Regions from separate parts of the Halomonas sp. ATBC28 genome, predicted to be linked through region 3. Evidence: predicted binding sites of a transcription regulator. Region 3 holds the regulator's gene; each other region holds the start of a gene.
The links. Region 3 encodes LexA, which represses DNA repair genes until DNA is damaged. Its sites were predicted from a motif close to TACTGTNTANNTANACAGTA; they were not measured.
Positions count from the first base shown of each region.

Region 1 (4,848 bases), on a different contig from region 3:
ATGATCAGCGGCGATCGGCAGGGGGCGGTTAGTTGGTTAGGTGAACAGGTGGGGCTTGGAAGAGAAGCTTGCTATGCCCAGCGCTCGCCTGAAGCCAAAGCGCGGCTTTTGCAGGGGTTGCCATCGCCAACGCTCTACGTGGGGGATGGCTTAAACGATACTCTGAGCCTGGCCGCGGCAGATGTTGGCATCGCTCCGCTAAGTGCCAGCGAAGCCGCCCGCGAAGGGGCTTCCGCACAGCTAATGACGCCAGGTATTAGTGGGGTAGTCAAACTGCTCAGCACTGCTAAACGCACGCGGCGCATCATGATTCAGAATCTGTTCTTTTCAGCGCTCTACAATACCTTGGCACTCGGGCTGGTGGTGCTGATGGCGATCCCCCCGCTAGTGGCGGTACTCGCCATGGCGGCAAGCTCGCTGACGGTTACCCTCAACGCTGCACGGCTGGCCTGGGCAGAGTCGGATGAAAATGGCTAAATTGCATAGCCAAGCGCCTGTTTAAGCCGCTCGGCGTGGGTGGCCACCCAGCGTGGATCTATCGCCCCCCAATCACGTATCTGGTAGCGACCAATGTTGTGGCGCTCGCCGTCATCCTTAGTAAATACACACTCGATATCCAACTCGGCAAGGGAGGCGATCGTATCCTGGGCGGTGCGTCGTGGCATGCCGGTGGCCTCGATTAGTGCAGGCACGCTGGTAGTACCTTGTTCGATCAAATGGGCGACGTATAAGCGGCGGTAAAAACTCGATTTGGTTTTGCTTAGAGCAGGCATTCGGCTTCCTTTGCAGCTGATTTATGCGCGTGCTGCTTAGCTTAAATGAATAAATCCTGCTGCGCTCGGGGTGGGCGAAAATCCCGGGTGTTCAAGCCCTGCTCGGTGCGATCCTGCATGTTCCACTGACGGCTGGCGCGGGCAAAGCGTTGTGCAATTAAATCGGCAAATACCCCTTCACCGCGAAAGCGCTTACCAAACTTGGCATCGTACGCTTTACCGCCACGGCACTGACGCATTAGGCTCATCACTTTTGCGGCGCGCTCAGGGTAGTGCGCTTCTAACCACGCTTCAAACAGCGGTGCCACTTCATAGGGTAAACGTAGCAGCATCCAGGCGGCGGTTCTCGCCCCTGCACGGCTGGCGGCTTCCAAGAGCTTTTCGATTTCATGATCGGTTAGCCCCGGAATAACCGGCGAAATGAGCGCACCAACTGGAACACCTGCGGTATTCAGTTCACGAATGGCCCGCAAGCGCGCCTGAGGCGATGCCGCCCGTGGTTCTAATGTGCGTTTCAAGTTGGCATCCAGGCTGGTCAAACTGACAAACACGCGCACCAGCCGGTGTTCGGCCATCTCCGCCAGGAGTTCCAAATCGCGCAGCACTAAGGTGCTTTTAGTCACCAGCGTTACCGGATGGCGACACTCCAGTAGCAGCTCCAGCAGGCGGCGAGTGGTTTTGTAGGTAGCTTCTAACGGTTGATAACAGTCGGTGTTGCCGGAAAGGTTGATCGGGCGGCACACGTAATTAGGGTGGCACAGTTCTTCGGATAACCGCTCTACCAATCCGCTGCGGGCAATCAACTTGGTTTCAAAATCCAGCCCTGGGGATAAGTCCCAGTAGGCGTGAGAAGGGCGGGCATAGCAGTAAACGCAGCCGTGCTCACAGCCGCGATACGGGTTCAGCGAGCGATCAAAAGGTAAATCTGGCGAGCGATTCCACGACAAAGCACTTTTGCTCACCTCCTCACGCACTTCGGTGGCGATAGTCGTAGAGGCCTCTTCCCGCCACCAGCCGTCATCTTCCTCCTCGCTGCGGGTAGGCGCAAAACGATTGTGCGGATCGTACGTTGCCCCGCGACCCTTATAGGAGCTTGGTGTTCCAAGAGATGTCATGGTTCACCTCTTTTGATATGGTTTTATATACAGTAGTTGTAAGGTGGCAAGAAATCAATAGCCAGTCAATTAATTAACTTGCAGTAGCTAAAAGGGCGCTACCCAAAGAACTATCGTGGGTTTAATGTGCAAGGTGGGTTTGTGACTAAAGAGCCAGCGAGGAAACGTTATGTCGAAAGTGGTCATCGTGACAGGGGGAAGCCGAGGTATCGGAGCGGCCACCGCAAAATTGCTAGGCGCAAAAGGCTATGCAGTGTGCGTGAACTATCTTGCTAATAGGGAGCTGGCAGATGATGTGGCTGATTGCATTATTCGAGCGGGTGGTCGAGCGTTTGCCTGTCAAGCGGATGTTAGCAGTGAAGCTGACGTTATCCGCCTGTTTGATGCAGCAGAAGAGCGCTTTGGCAAGGTGACACATTTGGTTAACAATGCAGGCATTCTGTTTACTCAATCCAAGCTGGTCGATATCGACCTTGAGCGCTTCAACCAAGTGCTTAATAGCAATGTGGTCAGCTGTTTTCTGTGCTCCAGAGAAGCCGTCAGGCGCTTCCCAGCAGGTAGTGCAATCGTCAATGTCTCATCGCTTGCCTCGCAAACAGGCTCGCCCTTTGAATATGTTGACTACGCTGCATCGAAAGGTGCCATGGATACCCTAACCAAGGGGTTGTCTCGCGAAGTTGCTGGCTCGGGGATTCGTGTTAACGCCGTTCGCCCCGGTTTTATCTACACTGATATGCATGCCGATGGTGGAGAACCAGGGCGGGTTGATCGTTTAGCTCCCCAGATTCCTATGCAGCGTGGCGGTAGCGCTGAAGAAGTGGCTAATACCATCGCTTGGTTGCTCTCGGACGAAGCCTCTTATGTAACGGGGTCATTCATTGATGTAGCAGGCGGGCGGTGATGCTGTTCTTCCCCCATATTTCAAACGTTCTAAATAGATGCTGCTTTTGGGTCTTAACTCATGACACTTCAACAACACTTCGAACAGTTAGCCACTTATAACCAGTGGATGAACACTAACCTCTATGATGCCGCCGGTAAGCTGAGCGCCTCTGAACTAGCTGAAGAGCGTGGCGCGTTCTTCGGCTCGATTTTTGGCACACTGAACCACATCGCGGTAGCCGACACGATTTGGCTCAAACGGTTTGCAACACACGCCTCTTCTTCCGCAAGGACGCTTGAAGTAATGGTGGCACTACCTACGCCAGAGCGTCTTGATCAGATTCTCTTTGATGACTTGAAGGGATTGAAAGCGCATCGCCAATGGCTCGATACCGTGATTATTAACTGGGTATCGGCGCTGACAGACGACGATTTGAGTACCACGCTGAGTTATCACAACATAAAAGGAGTGGCCTCAAAACGGCGCTACTCAAGCCTGATCGTTCACTTCTTCAATCACCAAACCCACCACCGCGGGCAGGCATCTACTTTGTTCTCCCAAGCCGGTGTGGATATTGGTGTCACCGATTTGTTGAATCTAATTCCGGATGAGTCTTAAGGGGAAAGCTTAGACAACGGGAACCGAGTTACTGGAATTAGTCATTTATTACAAACCGAAGGTTCCAGGGTTGCGAAGCGCCGTGGCTTGTGAAAGCCACGGCGTTGTTTTCTATCGATTTACCCTATCCATTCAACGCTTCTTCCGTGATGGCTTCTTATCGGCACTGGCCGGTGCGCTTTCCTTTTCGCCGCTACCACCATTGGGGAAGTGAGCGCGAACCAGTTCCAGCAGACCTTGAGTTGAGGTGTCGAAGTCAGCAGCGTTGGTGTCGATGCGTTCGCTGATTTCACCGGCGATGCGCTTGCCAAGCTGCACGCCCCACTGGTCAAAGGAGTTGATGTTCCAGATGACCCCTTGCACGAACACCTTGTGCTCGTAGAGCGCGATCAGTGCCCCCAGGTTTTTTGGCGTTAGCTCATCCAGCAGTAGGGTGCTGGAAGGACGGTTGCCGGGGCAGCTGTAGGGGTCGTGTTGACTGAGCTCTTTGCTGTCCCCTTGGCTGCCTTCCATAAAGGCGTTGGCCTGGGCGAGCATATTAGTCAGCAGTGCGAAGTGGTGGTCTTCAACGCCGGGCTCGGGCTTGAGTGAGGCAATAAAGTCGATAGGTACGTAGCGCGTGCCCTGGTGCAGCAACTGGAAGAAAGCGTGCTGGCCGTTGGAGCCGGTCTGGCCCCAGACAATCGGGCCGGTTTTGTAATTCACCGGGTGACCGAAAATATCCACCGATTTACCGTTAGACTCCATATCCAGCTGCTGCAGGAAAGAGGGTAGTTGGTTCAGCGCCTGGTCGTAGGGCACGATGGCTTGAGTTTCGGCGCCAATAAAGTTGATGTACCAAATACCAATCAGCGCCATTAGCACGGGCATGTTTTGCGAGAAGGGCGCGTTGATGAAATGGTTATCCATCTCATGAGCGCCTTCCAGCAGTTCGATAAAGCCTTCGAAACCGATCGACAGCGCAATCGGCAGCCCGATGGACGACCACATGGAGTAACGGCCGCCCACCCAAGCCCAGAATTCGAACACGTTCTCTTCGCGAATGCCGAACTCCATGGCCGCTTTGCGGTTGGTGGAGGCGGCAATAAAGTGCGCGCCTACGTCGGCGTCTTCGCCAGCGTTCTCCAGGAACCAGCGCCGCGCGGTTTTGGCGTTAAGCAGGGTCTCCTGGGTAGAGAAGGTCTTGGTGGAGACGATAAACAGCGTGGTGGCGGGGTCGAGGCGCGAAAGTACCTTCTGAATATGGGTGCCGTCCACATTGGAAACGAAGTGGAAGTGCAGCTCCGGGTGGCGGTATTTGAGCAGTGCGCGAACCGCCATATTGGGCCCAAGATCCGAGCCACCAATGCCGATATTGACCACATCTTTAATGCGTTTGCCGTTGTAGCCTTTCCATTCACCGCTGCGCACCGCTTCCGAGAACAGCTTGATCTGCTCGCGGGTGCGGGTTATCTCCGGC
Region 1 covers NZ_VCQL01000013.1:118,812-123,659, reverse strand. The annotation lists gene E0L35_RS15875 (cation-translocating P-type ATPase) at 1-477, shown strand, start outside; gene E0L35_RS15870 (winged helix-turn-helix domain-containing protein) at 474-773, opposite strand; gene E0L35_RS15865 (PA0069 family radical SAM protein) at 815-1,888, opposite strand; gene E0L35_RS15860 (SDR family oxidoreductase) at 2,058-2,789, shown strand; gene E0L35_RS15855 (DinB family protein) at 2,850-3,389, shown strand; gene pgi (glucose-6-phosphate isomerase) at 3,522-4,848, opposite strand, start outside.
Region 1: the regulator LexA is predicted to act here: its motif matches at 1,904-1,923, upstream of E0L35_RS15865 (PA0069 family radical SAM protein).

Region 2 (4,848 bases), on a different contig from region 3:
AGCAGACCGTTAGCACCTACCAGACTGTCAGGCGAGTAGCCCACCCCGTGATTTAGGATCAGGCCCACTTCATGTGGTTCGGGTTCGCCGGTAGCATCGCAATAAAGTGCACGTGCCACGCCTTCCAGCTCATGACCACGGCGGGTATGTGCATTGCCTTGAAACGGCTCGGCCAGTTCCCCGGTAATTCGCTCACCGATCAACTGGTGCATGTAGGTAATTGCCCCGGTACCCAACAAGCCGGGGCCTTTACCCTTCACCAGCAAGACCTTGAGCTCCGACATGGTGACGCGACCTAACCGCGCCGCCAGCCACTCGGGGGTACCTTGCTCCATAGAAAGCACTTGCATGAAAGCCTCCTGTCATAAGGGGGAGAGCGTGGATTACTTAAACGCCCGTTTAGAAAGTGAGGCGCGTAGCTTGTCAAAATCAGGCTGGGGGACTTGCACGGCTGAACCGTATTTACCACTGAACCACTCCTGGGTTGTGGCAGGGCACTGGCTAATCAGTCGCTGGATCTGTCCCGCCTGAAAGGGCGTGACTAGCTTGATGCTCGCTTTGGTACTGGTCTTGCCATTGTCATCCTGGCCCCGTGTGGTGATGTTGAGTAGGGCGCATAGTACGTAGCGCTTGCCATAGCTGGTGGAAGAGCCAAACGCCTGCACCGCGTTCTTGTTACCGCTTATATCGGCGGGAAGCAGCATACTGGTTTCTTCACGGTGGCCATCCTTATGCATCAGTACACCGGTGATCTGAATACCGCGTTCCTGGGTCTGAATACGAAAGCTCACTGCAAAGCCGTGCTTTTGCATAATGGGGCGCACGGTATCGACGATATCTTCCAGCGTGGCGTAGCAGCCGTTATTGGTTTGTCCACGCTCTTCAATGCTGGGGAGTTCGGTCTGCATGGCTGCCATGGCTGCGCTATAGGCCATCATGGCCTGGCGATCCATCACCCGTTCCTGCATCTGAAGCAAACGCTCCATCTTGTCGATATCGACGTCCGGGTTGAGTGCCGCACGCTCAATCACCTGGATGATTGCCGTGCTTTCTGCAAGGTGCGGAGTAGTTGCTGCTGGAACCGCTTGTAGTGAAGAGGATGCAGACGACTCGTGATTTACCACATTGGTTTTAGTTGCCATGAGAAGGCTCCTTCAATAGTTATTAAAAATCGGCAGGGAGCTCACTGGGAGGGACGGGGCGTAGGTGCAGCTCGGTGCGATACAGCTGTCCTTTAGCCATGACGTAGGTTTCGGCATAGGTTTGCTTCTGGGTGAGCAGTCGTTCGGTCAGTTGGGTTAAGGCGATATCTAAATCGTGGCTAAGAGAGGCCATGGTGTACTCCACGTAAAAAGCAAAAAGCCCAGCCTGTTAGGGGCTGGGCTTATCGCGCTATCCAATGAGGGGTAATACAAAAACCAAGAAAATCAGCACTAGAATGATCAGAAACAGCATGTCAGCTCACCAATGCAAGGGCCGTTTGTAGCGCCTCTTGCTTCAGTTGCGCCCCTTGACCAAACCACGCGGAATCCAGGCGGGTATCGTTACTACGCGCACGCTTATCGTGATCCACGTACTCGGTCACGGCATTGAGCAAACCCCAGGCGGTGTCTTTGGCGGTGTCGAGGTGGGAACCCCGGCCTTCGCCGTGGTAGAGCTTTTGCACCTTGTTTAGCGCCCGGTAGTTAGGCAACTTGGAAGGGTCATCTATTGGCTTATCGATACCGCAGAGCACCGACTGCAAATACTGCTGTGCTTCGCGATGATCGATCTTACGTTCCGCCAAGGCCTTCATGCGGTACATAAAGTCATTCCACTGGGAAACAGAAATACCCAACTGGCTTTTTACCGCACGGGGATCGAACTCTGACCGGTGGGGAACCTTCACCGCCTGCGACGTGCCATCCACCGCAATCTGCAGCGTGTTGTTACACACCACACGTACCGTGGTGGGCGTGGCCATAGTCGCCAGGGTGCCATCACAGGAAGTGGCCAACAGCAGGTAGTCGTTGACTTCATCCTGGCCTTTCAGCGACGTGCTTAAGCCACTGCGTGCCAACGCCCAGAACTTACGCCCACCTTTAAGCACCCCAGCGGTTTCCAGCTCATACCCGGCGTACTCGGTCAGATCGCGGTAGAACTCCAGAATCTCCTCGGGCTGCACCACCTTATAACGTTGGGACACCACCGATAGCGGCGCCTTGGTATCCGAGCGGTAGAGCACTTTTTGCTCGGGGAACGAGTGGATACTGCCCAAGTGGCTGGCACCCTCGGCAATAAAACGCACCGGGGCTTCTTCAATGTGCCAGTTCATACCGGCCTGTTGCTGCCATACCTCTAGCGGTTGTTGACGGGTTAACTGTTGCCCCAGGCCGTGCCAGGGGGTAGCGCCGACGTAAGCCATTTGTTCAACGAGATGAGCCATGATGAAAACTCCTAGCAATAAAAAAAACGCTGACGTTAATCGCCAGCGCTTGATGGTTGGAAAGTAATGGGGACGTCGCTTAGTGGGTACGTATTAGTGGGGTGCGGTGAAGGGACGGGTTAATTGCCGGAAGGTATGACCGCACGATACGCACAGCCAGGGCGTTCCTTCACCGGGGGGGAGCTTCTGCGTGAAAAATAATTCTGCGGCACGCGTGCCTGCTTGACTGCCGGAAATAGCCCCCATCACGGCAGCGGGCAGTTTGGCTAACGGGAAGCGGGAGGTAGCCATCGTTAAAGGGCACGTTAGTTGAGAGGAAGCACGCCACGCTCCAATGGCTCCAGCCACAAGACTGCTGCCCACCGAGCCGATGCGTTGGGCGGTTTCAAGGTTAAGCGTGCAAGCGGCTGCACAGCGTAGGCAAGGCGGGGACATAACTAACACTCCTAATAGGCGTCAAAGTGATCCCGTGTGCAGGATTCATAGGAGTGATATAGATCTGTAATTTTTTGGCTTTGACCTTTGAGTGGTTGCTTCGATAAGCCTCTTTACTGATACTGTTCATAAATACAGTAAAAGAGGGAGCCTATTATGTCATTGAACGTTTCACTGCTGGGCCGGGCAGATGCCGTGGGATCGTCATTGCCCTTACCGCTCTATTCAACCGCCGTGCGCGCTGGGTTTCCTTCACCCGCCGATGATCACCTGGATACCGAGCTAGATCTGCACCGCTACGTCGTTAAACGCCCAGTCTCGACCTATTTTTGCGCGTGCGGAAGGTTATTCAATGATTGGGGACAGCATCCACCCTGGGGACTTATTAGTGGTGGATCGCAGTTTGGAAGCACTGCCTGGCCGGATTGTGGTGATTTGCGTAGATGGCGAAATGACCGTCAAGCGTCTTGAACGCGTAGGCCAGCGTACCTACCTCAAAGCAAGCAACCCTAATTTTAAGCCAATACCCCTTGATGGACGCGAATCCCAAGTGTGGGGTGTGGTGACCGATGTTATTCACAATCTGCTGAGGTCACTGCCGTGATTGCACTCGTTGACTGCAACAACTTTTATGTTAGTTGTGAGCGCGTCTTTGATCCAATGTTGGAAGGGCGCCCGGTAGGGGTGCTGTCGAATAACGATGGTTGTGTCGTCGCCCGCAGCAACGAGCTAAAAGCCCTGGGTGTGGAGATGGGGACTGCCATGCACTTGTTACCGACCGCGATTCATCGCCAGGCTGTGCTGCTATCCAGTAACTATGCGTTATACGGGGATATGTCCCAGCGGGTAACTGAGGTGCTAGGCGAGTTTTCGCCCCATGTGGAGGTGTACTCCATTGATGAAAGCTTTGTAGGGTTTCAGGGCTTTGACCCAGATTCGCTGGAGGCTCGGGGCCAAGCCATGCGCGATACCGTTCGGCAGTGGACGGGCATTCCCGTGTGCGTGGGGTTTGCACCTACCCGCGTACTCGCCAAAGTGGCGAATCAAGCGGCTAAAAAACATCCTGCCTACAAGCAGCATGGCGTATGTAAGCTAACTGCTGATAGTGAAGCGACCAAAGCATTGCTAAAACAGTTGCCGGTAACCGAGCTGTGGGGCGTGGCACGCCGTACCGGTGAACGTTTAAGAGTGATGGGTATTGAGACCGCATGGGATCTACGCGAGGCAGACCCTAAGCGTATTAGGGGGCGATTTAGTGTGGTGCAGGAACGCATCGTATGGGAGCTACGCGGGCAGTCCGCCATACATCTCGATGACATGAGCCTACCCAAGTAACAGATCATGGTGTCACGTTCGTTCGGAAGGCTCACCGGCAACCCCCACGACTTACGTGAAGCCTTGAGACAGCACGCCACCAGGGCGGCCGAAAAGTTGCGCAAACAGCAAAGTGTAACCAGTGCGGTGATGGCATTTGTACGCACCAACCCATTCCGTACCGACTTACCGCAATATCAACAGCGTGTGGTCGTCTCCCTGGAGAAGCCCACCGATGACAGCCGCGACATCATCGCAGCGGCGATACGAGGCTTAAGGCGTCTATGGCGCAAAGGGTATGCCTATCATAAAGCAGGCCTGACGCTGCTCGACCTTTCACCCAAGGCTAACCGACAGCTCACCCTCACCGAAACCCCGCAAACCGATGAAGAAGCTAAGCGCAGTGAACGCCTGATGGCGACGATGGATAAGCTCAATCGTGAGCTAGGTAAAGGAACGGTACAGCTGGGTCTACCCCGTAAAGGCAATGCCTGGTCGCTACGCAGTGAGCGACGTACTCCGCGATACACTACTCATTGGAACGAGTTATTGATTGTTAGGTAAGCCTGACACGCTTTTTTGTGCTGGTCATGCCAGGAAAATTTTATTTAAGAAAGAAAATACTGGCCGGTATGATTATCTGAGCAGATGCCGAGCCTAAAAGGCTCTTCGTT
Region 2 covers NZ_VCQL01000029.1:40,651-45,498, reverse strand. The annotation lists gene E0L35_RS23105 (lambda exonuclease family protein) at 1-350, opposite strand, end outside; gene E0L35_RS23100 (ERF family protein) at 384-1,142, opposite strand; gene E0L35_RS26360 (hypothetical protein) at 1,165-1,335, opposite strand; gene E0L35_RS23095 (DUF932 domain-containing protein) at 1,457-2,425, opposite strand; gene E0L35_RS23090 (hypothetical protein) at 2,519-2,860, opposite strand; gene E0L35_RS26750 (S24 family peptidase) at 3,213-3,464, shown strand; gene E0L35_RS26965 (Y-family DNA polymerase) at 3,461-4,195, shown strand; gene E0L35_RS26960 (DUF4113 domain-containing protein) at 4,202-4,738, shown strand.
Region 2: the regulator LexA is predicted to act here: its motif matches at 2,981-3,000, upstream of E0L35_RS26750 (S24 family peptidase).

Region 3 (4,848 bases):
ATGGCCGCCAGGGTCGCCCCCTCATCCAGGATATCGTCAACAATCACTACGTGACGGCCCGCCATGGGCACTTCAGGGGAAACGCGCCAAAAAAGCTCGCCGCCGCGCAGCTCGTTGCGGTAGCGAGTGGCATGCAAATAATCTACTTCCAACGGAAAGCCCAAGCGGGTAAGCAGATGACCGGTGGTAATCAAGCCACCATTCATTACGCAGTAAAAAACCGGCAGTTTATCGCCTAAATCCCGAGTAATCTCTTCCGCCATACGATCCAGCGCCCGCTCTACCTCTTGCTGAGAAATTAGGCAGTCGGCGTTATCCATCAGCTCACGCATCGAGTCCAGCGACTCTAATGCTTCTTTATCCAACTTTGACATCTACCAACTCCACGGCGGGTTAAAACTTCATTTATTTAAGTAAGAGATTTATTCAGCGCTGGGCTTACTCTGCTTCCGCACTGGGCTTACTCGGCTTCTGCGCTGAACTGGGGCTTATCCGCTAGCGCTTCCAGCTTAGCGTGAGTACGACGCCAACGGCCCAATGCACTCAGCGCATCTAGGTCTGGGCGCGCACGGCTATAGCGCAACTTAGCGGGGCGCTTAGAATTGATTCCGTGGCATGCCTCCATCACTTCAAGCGCGGAGGCTCGGTCATTACATACCAGCAGCATATCGCAGCCTGCTGCCAGCGCTGCCTGGGCACGCGCTTTGGGGTCTCCCGCCTCGTGGGCGCCGGCCATACTCAGGTCATCTGAAAAAATGCAGCCTTTGAAGCCTAGCGATTCCCGCAGCATGCCCAACCAGTTGGGTGAAAAGCCTGCTGGGCGCGTATCAAAAGCACTATAAATAACGTGTGCAGGCATAATCCCATCTAACTGTGAAGCTAACTGGGTAAAGGGCACAAGATCGTGCTGTTTCATCACTTCTAGCGGGCGATCGTCTATCGGCAATGCAACGTGTGAGTCCGCCGCGACACCACCGTGGCCGGGAAAGTGCTTACCCACAGCGGCCATACCGGCATCGTGAAGCCCCTGAATAAATGCATTGCCCAGCTGGGCTACGTGCTGTGGGTCACTGCTGAAACTACGATCACCAATAACGCTGGATAGACCGCTCTCCACATCAAGTACCGGGGCGAAGCTCAGATCCAGACCGCAGGCAGCCATCTCCATCCCTAACAACCAGCCGGCATCTTTAGCTAACGCCAGCCCCTCTCCCTGGGCAGCGCGGTAACACTCGCCGATACGCGCCATGGCAGGCAGGCGTGTTAACCCCTCTTTTATGCGCTGAACGCGACCGCCTTCTTGATCCACGGCAAGCAGTAAATCAGCACGCACACGGCGAATATCGCTGCAGAGCTTGCGAACCTGATAGCCATTTTCAACGTTGCGGGCAAACAAAATTACGCCCCCTACCGTCGGTTCTAGCAGCAAGCGTTTTTCTGCAGCCGTCAATTTTGGGCCTTCAAGGTCAAGCATGACCGGGCCTAACGGTTGAGTCATCGTGATAGGTCCATGAAAAGGGGCGATGATTCTAGACGATCGTCTAGCGGTGTCAAAATCTGATCAGTCAAAGGACTGGCGTCCACCGTGCAACCAAACAGGGGTGCCCGGCAACGCTAACGAAAAGATATAGAGCAAATCACTATTGCGTAAACGAATACAGCCGTGGGACGCAGCAACGCCCATGGGCTCGTCAGGCGGCGTCCCGTGCAGGTAAATATAGCGCCGTTGCGAGTCCACCTGACCACCGCGGTTCACGCCCTTTTCCAAGCCACACAGCCACAGTATGCGGGTCAGAATCCAGTCACGCTCTGGATGCTCTTCGGCGAGTTCGGGCGAAAATGTCTCGCCCGTCCAGCGGCGACCTCGAAACACCGCATTTTCGGGCATATCACCGCCAATGGCCGCGCGCACATAGTGCCACCCGCGAGGGGTTTTACCACTGCCGTTGCGCTCCCCGCTTCCGGCAGCACCGGATGAAATAGAACACTCATGGAGCACTTTTGGCCCTCGCCAACAGCGCAGCAACTGTTCGGTAGTATCAATCTCCAGCCAGATATGTTCCGTTGGAGGTAGCTCAGCTAGCGTAGGAGTTCGCATGTTTTCCTTCTTCTGGCTTGGCACCGTCAAGGGCTATGGGTAACGGCGCATTCATAGCAGCCACCACTACCGGGAGCAATCGCCTGACCAAATCACGCACAGAGACCTGCTCGTGGTAATCCTTCTCCGCGATATCGCGTAGCGCATCGAGGCCAGACAAGGTAAAGATTACCGTGCCGAGCACAAAGTGTAGCCGCCAAAAACGCTCGGCGTCAGGCAGATCCGGCGTTGCTTTGCGCACAAGCTCGGTGAAGCGTGTAAACACATCGCCATACTCTTCCTGGATATAACGTCTTAGATGTCCCTGTGCTTGACTGTAGGCAAGACCCAGCAGGCGCATAAACACTTTCAAACTATTGCGCTCGGCGGGCACCGCGAGAACGGTAGTTGCCATGGTCTCGAGCAGTGTTTCCAGCGGGATAACGCGCCCGGCGTGTTGGCCCTCGAGCTCATCTAGAGCAGTATGAAAGCGCTGACTAAACGGATCCAGGTAGCGGGCAAAAACGGCCTGAATCAAGGCTTTTTTGGAACCAAAATGGTAATTAACAGCGGCTAAGTTAACCCGCGCTTTGCTAGTGATGTTGCGCAGCGAAGTTTCAGCAAAACCCCGCTCTGCAAACAGCACCTCGGCGGTGTCGAGTATACGGGTCACCGTATCAGATTGAGCCATGTCGCTCTCCAGGGAAACAGTTGTTTAAAACATAGCAAAATACTATGCCATAACGTAGGCGGGCTCAACGCTTGATTTATTGACAAAATGTGACGTATTAAATAAGCAGAAACTTAGTTTCAAACGATTAGAAAAATTGCATAGACATCGGCAATAGGCACTGACAAGCCATATACTGGACAGAGGAACATACTGTATACTTAAACACTTATTGATTAAGTCGACATTTAACTTGTTACTGTCTATTCACTATTTATGGAGTCTGGTATGTCGCGTCCGCTAACCGCTCGCCAACAGCACGTGTTTGATTTTATCGTTAAGACCATGGGCGAATTTGGCTACCCTCCTACCCGCGCCGAGATTGCCAAAGCACTTGGCTTCCGCTCACCCAATGCGGCTGAAGAGCACCTGCGCGCGCTGGAACGCAAAGGTGTTATTCGCATTATCCGCAACACCTCTCGCGGCATCCGCCTGCCCAACCAGGAACCTCAAGAAGTCCTGGATAGCGCAGTCACCGCCTTACCCACAACCAACGTGGAAGCCCCACCCACTGGCCTGCCTGTGATCGGGGAAGTAGCTGCCGGCAGCCCCATTTTGGCCGCCGAACATATTGATCGCTACTGCCCGCTACCGGCCGAGTACTTCACTCCCAAAGCTGACTATCTGCTGCGCGTACGCGGCCTTTCCATGAAGGATATTGGCATTTTGGAAGGTGATTTACTGGCGGTTCATCGCACTGACCGGGTTCGCGATGGCCAGATCGTGGTTGCCCGCCTGGACGATGAAGTAACGGTTAAACGCTTCAAACGCCAGGGGCACCAAGTGACGCTGTTTGCAGAGAACCCTGATTTTGCGCCCATTGAAATCGACCTGCGCTCTCAAGCGCTCGATATTGAAGGCGTTGGAGTCGGCGTAATTCGTGGTGGCAACGGCCAGGCACTCGGCTAATAAATCCGCTACTGCAGGTCGATATAGCGGTGGTCATTGAAGGTGGCCACCCAGTTTGGGTGATAGACCAGCAGGATGCTCAGCAGCATGCCAGTAATAAATGCCTCTGAAGGCATTAGCAGTGGTAAAAAACGCGCATACTCCTGGGCGAGATAGATCGCCTCAGGGTCTGTACCCGCGACGATAATCAGCACTACCGCCGCCAAGCCTCCTCCCAGCGTTGCCAGCGCCGCGCCAAAAAAGCCGCAGGCAAACAGAAATACCATCAAGTTATCCGGCAGGCGGCGATCTACCAGCCGCCATACCGTGCCAATAACGGCCGCCGGGACGATCCCGGTAACCAGCACATTTGCCCCCAGCAACATCCACTCATTGCTGCCAATCACCACCATGGCAATGTTGATCAGCACGTTGCTAATCAGCGCTAATGGCGCTTTAAAAACGAGTGTCATCAATACTGTAAAAACAAGGTGTAGCGTTAGCCAATCAACAGCCTGGGCACGAAGCTGCCACATCAGCATCACCGCCAGCGTAGCACCCAGCCAGCGGTGCTGAAGCGCTGAATCCGCTATCAACACCTGCCAGGGCCGCCCCCAAAGCGCCCATGCGATCACTGCTAACGAGAGTAGCCAGGTGAGCAGCAGCGCCCAGGGCGCTAATACACTTTGCGCGAATGACATGGCTGCCTCTCAGGTTGATGAGCGTTAGCTAAATACCACTGTCTTGTTACCGTGCACCAGCACGCGGTCTTCCAAGTGCCAGCGCAAACCGCGAGCGAGCACGGCTTTTTCTACATCACGTCCAAAGCGCACTAAATCCGTGGGTGTATGGCAGTGGCTAACGCGATGGATATCCTGTTCGATGATAGGGCCTGCGTCGAGTTCCTCGGTCACATAGTGGCAGGTAGCGCCAATCAGCTTAACCCCCCGCTGGTAGGCCTGGTGGTAGGGCTTAGCCCCGGCAAAAGAGGGCAAAAAGCTGTGGTGAATATTGATCACTCGCCCCGCATAACGCGCGCACAGCTCAGGGGGCAGTATTTGCATATAGCGCGCCAGCACCACGCAGTCGGCGCGGGCACTGTCGATTTCGGCCTGAACCTTGGCAAACGATGCTTGCTTATTGTCGGGGTCGA
Region 3 covers NZ_VCQL01000027.1:37,126-41,973, forward strand. The annotation lists gene E0L35_RS22580 (hypoxanthine-guanine phosphoribosyltransferase) at 1-374, opposite strand, end outside; gene nagZ (beta-N-acetylhexosaminidase) at 461-1,498, opposite strand; gene E0L35_RS22590 (L,D-transpeptidase) at 1,562-2,098, opposite strand; gene E0L35_RS22595 (TetR/AcrR family transcriptional regulator) at 2,076-2,768, opposite strand; gene lexA (transcriptional repressor LexA) at 3,036-3,716, shown strand; gene E0L35_RS22605 (energy-coupling factor ABC transporter permease) at 3,725-4,396, opposite strand; gene purU (formyltetrahydrofolate deformylase) at 4,421-4,848, opposite strand, start outside.